DNA from 2 places in the Stenotrophomonas sp. YJH_SMC_14-1 genome. Region 2 is predicted to be linked to the other one. Evidence: predicted binding sites of a transcription regulator. Region 2 holds the regulator's gene; the other holds the start of a gene.
The links. Region 2 encodes FliA, which starts transcription of late flagellar genes. Its sites were predicted from a motif close to TAAAGTTTNNCNNNCNNNGGCCGATAA; they were not measured.
Positions count from the first base shown of each region.

Region 1: the regulator FliA is predicted to act here: its motif matches at 1,229-1,255, upstream of AC5P9P_RS14080 (methyl-accepting chemotaxis protein).

Region 1 is NZ_JCAFVK010000005.1:206,269-210,771, forward strand. It holds gene AC5P9P_RS14080 (methyl-accepting chemotaxis protein) at 1-1,110, opposite strand, end outside; gene AC5P9P_RS14085 (NAD-dependent epimerase/dehydratase family protein) at 1,320-2,213, opposite strand; partial or broken gene AC5P9P_RS14090 (S41 family peptidase) at 2,312-2,591, opposite strand; gene AC5P9P_RS14095 (KGG domain-containing protein) at 2,713-3,018, shown strand; gene AC5P9P_RS14100 (MFS transporter) at 3,029-4,501, opposite strand.
Region 2 is NZ_JCAFVK010000015.1:28,309-32,811, forward strand. It holds gene flhF (flagellar biosynthesis GTPase FlhF) at 1-324, shown strand, start outside; gene AC5P9P_RS20055 (MinD/ParA family ATP-binding protein) at 311-1,198, shown strand; gene AC5P9P_RS20060 (RNA polymerase sigma factor FliA) at 1,195-1,938, shown strand; gene cheY (chemotaxis response regulator CheY) at 1,996-2,388, shown strand; gene AC5P9P_RS20070 (protein phosphatase CheZ) at 2,388-2,993, shown strand; gene AC5P9P_RS20075 (chemotaxis protein CheA) at 2,996-4,503, shown strand, end outside.

The DNA.
Region 1 (4,503 bases), on a different contig from region 2:
GAGCTTGCCGGCGGCGACGTCACCCGCCACCCGCACCGCTTCGGCCAACGGGCGGATCGCCAGGCGGCGCAGCAGCACATAGACGCCGGCACTCAGCGTCAGCGCGGCCACCACGCCCACCAGCAGCGTCAACCACAGCAGCTGGCGCGCCTCGGCCACGATCACCGCGTGCGGCATCACCACGCCCAGCGCGAAGCGCTGCGGGGCATTGCCCACGCGTAGCGGCACGTAGACGCGCACGTTGCCGGCTGCATCGGGCGTGAAGGCTTCGAACCGGCGGTCGGCGGCGATGTCGGCCAGCATGCTGCGGGTCAATGCGTCGGTGCGCGGCTTGCCGATCTCGGCGGCATTCGCCGAGGCCAGCACCACGCCGTTGGGCGAAAGCAGCTCGACGCGGCCTGCGCCCATCGGCGTCAGCGTCGCCAGGTGCTTCTGCAGCGCCGCCAGCGAGAAGTCGACGGTGAACACGCCGAGGAAGGTACCGTTTTCGACGATCGGCGAGCTCAACGTGCTCATCAGCACCTGCTGGCCGGCGATGTCGTAGGCATAGGGCTCGCTTACCTTGGGCAGCTTGTCGCGGCTGGGTACCACATACCAGTCGGCCGAGCCGTCGGCGGCTTCGGTGTAGTCGGTCATGGTCGACTGCTGCGGCTTGCCGTCATGCCAGGCCCAGTAGCTCATGTAGCGGCCGCTGGCATCGTGCATCGCGGTATTGGCGAACTCGGCATCCTTGCCATCGAAGGCATCGGCCTCCCACATGGTGCTCTTGCCGAGCCACTCCGGGTGGGTGCGCAGCTGCTCGCCCAGCACGGCAGCCAGGCTGGCGCGATCGGGCACGTCGCCCCGCGCACGCTGGGCGAGCACGGCTTCGACCATGGCATCGTTGCTGGCAAACGCCGTGCCCAGGTCGGCGGCGACCTGGCGCGCTTCAGCGTTGGCCTCGCTGGTCATGGTCTGGCGCGAGGCATCGATCAGGCTGGCACTGGCCTGGCGATAGATCAGGAACGCCGTCAGGCCGAAGCACAGCAGCGCGATGACGGCGGTGCCCAGCATCAGCTTGTGGGCGATGCTGCCCGGGCGGCGGGCAGCGGCGGAACGGGAAGAAGGCATGGAGGGGTCCGCAAGGCAGTTCAGGACGACCGGCACCGGAAGGGCACCGCGCAGGCGCGCGATCCGTCGCGCAGGCCACCGGCCGCCGGGACCCGCCCGGCGCAGGAAGCGCACCGGGTTAGCGGCCGCCTGCCAACGAGGTTGAGGCGACCGGCCTACACATTCCTGAATCCACTCAGGGACGGGACAGGGATCCGTCCCCGCTTCCCCTATTCGGCCACCCGATCCTTGATCCACTCCGCGCGTGGCAACACCTCGATGCTGCCTGCGGCGTACTGCTGCAGCACGGCGTCCGGCCCGAAACGCGGCTGCCACCCCAGCTCCCTGCGGATGCGGGCGCTGTCGTAGACGCGGTCGACGCTCAGCGGCAACGGCCAGCCGCGGCGCTCGAACTCGGCCAGCAGCTGCGGTACGCGCCGGGCCAGTACATTGCGCGGCTGGGTGGCCAGTTCCAGGCAATCCTCGCGCCGGAACGGGGTCGCGGCGCAGGCGATGTAGCGGGCGAAGGCCGGCCCCTCATCCAGCAGCAGCGCGGCATGGGCACTGGCCACGTCACGGGCGTCGATCCCACGATGCAACCGGAACATCGCCATCCGTTCCGGCGGTTCCGGGAAGCAGCGCCCCATCCGCAGCACGCGCACCCCGAAGTCCGGTGCGGCGGCAGCTTCAGCCAGGGCCTCGGCCTGCAGCTTGCTGCGGTGGTAGATCGTTCGCGGCAGCGGCTCGGTATCCTCATCGATCCAGCGGCATCCCCCTGCCACCACCGCGTGGCCGTACAGCGCGGTGGTACTGGTCAACACGAACCGCCGTGCGCCTGCCTCGCGCGCCGCCTGCAGCAGGTGCGCAGTCGCGTCCACGTTGATCTGCTGGAACACCGCGTCCGGTACCAGGCCGACGTGTGGCGCATGCAGGGCCGCGGTATGGATGACCGCGTCGACGCCCTGCACCGCGCGCACGACGGCTTGATGATCGGTGACATCGGCAATGATGCGCGTGGTGGCAAACGGACTGCGGTCCAGACCCACCACTTCATGGGCAGCCGCCAGCGCGCCGAAGATCGCGCGCCCGATCCGCCCGGAACTGCCGGTCAACAGAATCTTCATTGAGTCCATTCACTCGAAGCGCCCGGGAACTACCGGGATGCTTCGATTCTAGGCATGCAACGGAACATCTGCGATAGGACGACCGCGCAACTGTGCGTTCATCCTGACGACTTCGGCGGAGCCAGCAGTTGACGCGCGATGGAGAGTGGATCGTCGCCGCCTGCCGCGTGGGGCGCGACACCGGTCCGTTCGCCGTTGCCACCGGTGCGCAGTCTGATCGGTTGCCGGTCGGAACGTTTATCCGATAGCCATCGGGCAGCAGCACAGGACCATCGAACATATGTGCGGCACCGCCACTGCGGCCGCCGGCCTTGCCGCGCATCCGAGGGCCGGCAGTGAATACGCGACGAATGCGGCCGCCGGGCCGGCTGCGTGATCATCCCCGTGCGCAGGGCGCGTGAAAACCGGGGCGAAGATGGCGACCTGGACTTAGCGTGCGATGGCCAAGCATGGACGCCGTCGCCCACGAAGGCGGCGTCCACACTGCAGGAGATTTCACATGACTGAGCAGAACCCGCGCAGCTCCAACCGGGGCTTCGCCTCGATGGACCAGGACAAACAGCGCGCGATCGCCGCCAAGGGCGGGCGCGCGGCACATGCCTCCGGCAATGCGCACGAATTCAGTCCGGCCGAAGCACGTGCCGCAGGCCGCAAGGGCGGCGAAGCGATCAGCCGCGACCGCCAGCACATGGCCACGATCGGACGCGAAGGTGGACACGCACGCCACGCCAACGCGCGCCAGCAGCAACAACAGCCTCAGGCGATCGAACGCACGGCAGAGGACCCGCAACGCCAGCAGGGCTGAATGCTGCGCGTCAAGCCGATGCACGCTGCCGATGCAGCCCAAGCGCCGCAAGCAGGGCCAGCGCACCCGCCACCGCCATCGCCCAACCGAACCCGCTGGCCATCGCACTGCGGTACCAGGTCAGCACCTGCGGCGTGGCGTGCATCGAGCCCGGGTGCAGGATCAGTTCACGCGCCTGCGCAACAAGCCGCTGCTGCCCTGCGGCCTGTGCGCAGGCGGCGAACTGCTGTACGGCACGCTGGCCCATCAGGCTGCCCATCAGCGCGATGCCCAGGCTCATGCCTGCCTGGCGCAGCGCGTTCATCGTGGCTGACGCGATACCTGCGCGTTCGGCCGGTGCGTTGGCCATGATCGCCATGCCGGTCGCCGGCACCGCCAGCCCCATTCCAATGCCAAGCAGCATCAGCACGGCAGTGGCATAAGCGCGCGAAGTAGCCGGTTCGAACGTGGCCATTGCGCACAGCGCCACACCGGCCAGGACGTAGCCCAGCACCAGCGCGGCATGCAGCCCGAGGCGGGCAACCAGGCGCCCGAACAACAGCGAGACAACACCCATCAACAGGAACTGGGGAGCCAGCTGCGAGCCTGCCAGCGCGGCGCTGTGCCCCTGTGCCTGCTGGAAGAACAGCGACAGGAAGAACAGGCTCGCATAGGCGGTGAAGCCCAGCACGAACGAGGCCAGGTTGAGCATGCGGAAGCGACCGTCGGCAAACAGGTCCAGCGGCAGCAGGGGGCGTGCCACCCGCCGCTCGACGATGCCGAACAGGATCAGCCCCGCAGTTGCGGCGCCCAGCGCCAGAAGCGTCACCGGGGCCAACAGGCCCTGCTCACCGATCGCGATCAGGCCATAGCACAGTGCGCCCAGCGCAACGATGCTGAGCAGCTGCCCGGCCGGATCCAGCGCGGCGTGCTGCGGGTGCCGTCGCTCGGCGATGCCCCAGGCGCCAAGCACAAACGCCAGCAGCCCCAAAGGCAGGTTGATCAGGAAGATGCTGGGCCAGCCGGCCCGCTGCACCAGCGCACCGCCCAGCAACGGGCCAAGCACCAGGGCAAGCGCGCTGAAAGCGGACCAGCCACCGATCACGCGTGCACGCTGGCCCGGATCGGGAAATGCGTGACTCAGGATCGGCATCGCACTGGGAATCAACAGCGCACCTGCCACGCCCTGCACCGCGCGCCCGGCGACCAGGGTCGAAAGGTCCTTGGCGCAGGCGCACAGCAGCGAGCCCATGGTGAAGGTGGCGACGCTCAGCAGCCACATCCGCCGATGACCGTAGCGATCCCCCAACGGACCGGCCGACAGCATCAGCGCCGACAGTGCGATCGCATAGGCGTTGATCACCCATTGCAGGCCCGCCATGTCGGTCTGCAGCGCCTGCTGCAGGGTCGGCAGGGCCACGTTGACGATGCTGATGTCCAGCGAAGCGAGGAATGTACCGAGGTAGGCCGCCAGCACCAGGGCGGGCCGTTGGAGGCGTCTCATGC
Region 2 (4,503 bases):
CTGCGCGCCGCCCGCCAGGTACGCACCCTGCTGGTGCTGCCGGCCAACACCAGCTTCGGCGACATGGACGAGGTGGTCCGCCGCTTCGGCGCCGCCAACCTGCAGGGCCTGGTGTTGAGCAAGCTGGACGAGACCGGCCGCTTCGGCAACGCCCTGTCAGTGGCCGTGGACCACGCCCTGCCGATCACCTGGGTGACCGATGGCCAGGACGTTCCGGAGGACCTGCACCGGGCCAGTGCGGCCAATCTCGTACTTCGCCTTGAAGATTTGCGCCGCGCGGCCGATATGCCCTGCAACCCGGAGTTGAACCATGCCGTCGCGTGAGTACGCCAAGCTGACCAAGACCTTCCCGCTGTCGGCCACCCGCAGCGAGCCGCTCGGCCCTGTGCGCACCATTGCCGTCACTGGCGGCAAGGGCGGCGTGGGCAAGACGAATGTGTCCGCCAACCTGGCGGTGGCACTGGCCGGCATGGGCAAGCGCACGCTGCTGCTGGACGCCGACCTGGGCCTGGCCAACATCGACGTGATCCTGGGGCTGAACCCGACCTTCACGCTGGCCGACCTGGTCGCCGGCCGCTGCTCGCTGGACGACGTCATCGTCGAAGGCCCGAACGGCGTGCTGGTGGTGCCGGCCGCGTCCGGCCGCCGGCACATGGCCGAGCTGGCCCCGGCCGAGCACGTCGGCCTGGTCAACGTGTTCTCCGAGCTGGAACGCGAACTGGACATCATGGTGGTGGACACCGCCGCCGGCATCACCGACGGCGTGCTGACCTTCTGCCAGGCCGCGCAGGACACCGTGGTGGTGGTATGTGACGAGCCGGCCTCGATCACCGACGCCTACGCGCTGATCAAGGTGCTGTCGCGCGAACGCGGCGTGGACCGCATCCAGGTAGTGGCCAACATGGTGCGCGACCCCAACGAGGGCCGCGTGCTGTACGAAAAGCTGACCCGCGTCTGCGAGAAGTTCCTCGCCGATGTCTCGCTGAACTACCTGGGCTGCGTGCCGCAGGACGACTGGCTGCGCCTGTCGGTGCAGCGCCAGCAGCCGGTGGTGAAGGCCTACCCGTCCAGCCCGGCCGCGCTGGCGATCACCGAGATCGCGCGTCGCACCGCACGCTGGCAGGCGCCGACCGAACCGCGTGGCGGCGTCGAGTTCTTCCTCGAGCGCATCCTCAAGCAGCGCGGGGTGGCCGCATGAAAGGCGCAGCCCAGTACAGGGAAGTCCAGCGCTCGGCGGCCAACGAGGTCATCGCCCAGCATTCGGACCTGGTGCGGCGCATCGCCCACCACCTGGCCGCGCGGTTGCCGGCCAGCGTTGAAGTGGACGACCTGATCCAGGCCGGCATGATGGGCCTGATCGAAGCGTCGCGCAGCTACGACGCCGACCAGGGCGCCTCGTTCGAGACCTATGCCTCGATCCGCATCCGCGGTTCGATGATCGACGAGATCCGCCGTGGCGACTGGGTGCCGCGCTCGGTGCACCGCCGTGCCCGCGATGCCGCCGCCACCATCCGCCGCCTGGAACAGAGCAGCGGCCGCGCCGCCAGCGCCACCGAGGTGGCCGCCGCGATGGAGATGCCGCTGCCCGAATACCTGCGGTTGATGGAGGACGCCGCACGTGGCCAGGTGCTGAGCCTGGAGTCGCGCATCGAGGACCAGGGCGAGCTGGACACCGTCGCCCAAGGCGGCCCGACCCCGCAGCAGGTGCTGGAGCGGGGTGAATTCGGCCGCGAGCTGGGCAAGGCCATCGGCCACCTGCCCGAGCGCGAACAGCTGGTGCTCTCGCTCTACTACGAGCAGGAACTGAACCTGAAGGAGATCGGCGCGGTGCTCGGCGTGAGCGAGTCGCGGGTCTGCCAGATCCACGGCCAGGCGGTGCTGCGCCTGCGTGGCCGGCTCAAGATTTTCGAGGCGGCGGACGCCGGCCTGGAAGAATGAACATGCCCGAGGCGGCTGCCCCCGGCCGCCCGGAATGAACAACAAAGGAACTCTGCTTTGAACAAGAACATGCGCATCCTGATCGTCGATGACTTCTCGACCATGCGTCGGATCGTCAAGAACCTGCTGGGCGATCTGGGCTTCACCAATACCGCCGAAGCCGAGGACGGGCATGCCGCGCTGTCGCTGCTGCAGAGCCAGCCGTTCGATTTCGTGGTCACCGACTGGAACATGCCGGTGATGACCGGCATCGAGCTGCTGAAGGCGATCCGTGCCGATGCCAAGCTGAAGACCCTGCCAGTGCTGATGGTCACCGCCGAAGCCAAGCGCGAACAGATCATCGAAGCCGCCCAGAACGGCGTGAACGGCTACATCATCAAGCCGTTCACTGCGCAGACGCTGGAAGAGAAGCTCGGCAAGATCTTCGAACGCCTGGCGGCCAGCGCCTGATGGATACCACGGTCGACAAGAGCGCCCTCGCCCTGCGCCTGCAGGAAGCCCTGGACGCACTCGAGTCCGGTGACGAGGCCGCCTGGCGGCAGCGCATCGACGGACTGGTCGCGCTGCGTACGCAGCCGATGATGAGCGGCCTCTCGCGGCTGGCCCGCGAGCTGGGGCAGGCACTGGGTGAGCTGCCGACCGTGCCCAGCGAGGCCGGTGAGCTGGACGACGCCTGCGCACGCCTGGACCACGTGGTGGCCATGACCGAACAGGCCACGCACCGCACCCTGGACCTGGCCGAGGAATGCCGCAGCCTGACCGAACAGCTGCGTGCTGAAGGCCTGCAGCCGGGCCAGGACGCGCAGCTCGAGCGCATCCGCCACAACCTGACCGAGATCGCCCTGACCCAGAGCTACCAGGACCTGACCGGGCAGATCATCCGTCGCGTGGTCGGCATCGTCCGCCGCGTGCACGAGGGCTTCGGCGCACTCGGCCTGCCGCCGGAACAGCATCGCACCGACCCGGAACTGGCCGGGCCGGCACTGAAGGGACTGGACCGCCACGCGGTCTCGCAGAACGACGCCGACGACCTGTTGTCGGATCTGGGGCTGTAAGCATGAGCGCGGTATCCGACGACATCACTGCCGATTTCATCATCGAGGCACAGGAAATCCTGGATCGCCTGGGCGAACAGCTGGTGTCGCTGGAGCAGGCACCGCAGGACACCGAGCAGCTCAACGCGGTGTTCCGTGGATACCACACGCTCAAGGGCGGTGCCGGCTTCCTTGGCGTCACTGCGATGGTCGAGCTGTGCCACGCCGCTGAAGAGGCCCTGGGCATCGCGCGTGCCGGGCAGGCGGTGCTGCAGGCCCACCACTTCGACGCCGCCCAGCAATCGCTGGACTACCTGCAGTCGATGCTGGACGCCGTGTCCTCCGGCACCGAGCCGGGTTATGCGCCGCCGGACCTGATCGCGCAGTTCGACATGAACGGTGGCACTGCCGCGCCGGCCGCTGCGGCCGCGCCTGCGGCAGCCGGCAGCGACCTGATCACCGACGACGAATTCGAGGCCCTGCTCGACCAGCTGCATGGCGGCAACGCGCCGACCGCGGTCGCGCCGGCGAAGAAAGCCGACGATGGCCTGATCAGCGAAGACGAGTTCGAAGCCCTGCTGGACCAGCTGCACGGTGGCGCTGCGCCAGGCGCCAAGCCTGCTGCCGCCGTCGCGGCGGCCCCCGCCGCAGCACCGCGCCCGGCACCCGCCCCGGCACCTGCAGCCAAGCCGGCAGCCAAGCCGATGGCCGAGGCCGAGCACACCGTGCGCGTGGACACCAAGCGCCTGGATGCGATCGTCAACCTGATCGGCGAACTGGTGCTTTCCCGCAACCGCCTGAAGACCCTGCGTGCACGCCTGCGCGACGAGGAGCTGGACCGCGCCGTATCGACGCTGGACATCGCCACTGCCCGCCTGCAGTCGGCGGTGATGCGTACCCGCATGCAGCCGGTGGGCAAGGTGTTCTCGCGCTTCCCCAAGGTCGCCCGCGACGTCGCCCGCTCGCTGAAGAAGGAAGTGGACCTGGAGCTGGTCGGCGCCGAGACCGAGCTCGACCGCAACCTGGTCGAAGCGCTGGCCGACCCGCTGGTGCACCTGGTCCGCAACGCCATCGACCACGGCGTGGAAATGCCCGACCTGCGCGAAGCACAAGGCAAGCCGCGGATGGGCCATGTGCGCCTGTCCGCCCAGCAGGAAGGTGACTACGTCAGCATCGAGGTGCAGGACGATGGCGCCGGCATCGACCCCGAGAAGCTGCGCGCGAAGGCGCGCGAGAAGGGCCTGATCGACCCGGAAGCCGCTGCCCGCCTGAGCAGCGAGGAGTGCCTGCACCTGGTGTTCCTGCCCGGCTTCTCGACCAAGCAGCAGGTCACCGATATTTCCGGCCGCGGCGTCGGCATGGACGTGGTGCAGTCGCGCATCCGCGAACTGAGCGGCCAGATCCAGATCCAGTCGGAACTGGGGCGTGGCAGCCGCTTCCTGATCCGCGTGCCGCTCACCCTCGCGATCCTGCCGACCCTGCTGGTGCAGGCCGGCGAGGACGTCTACGCGCTACCGCTGGCACGCGTGAT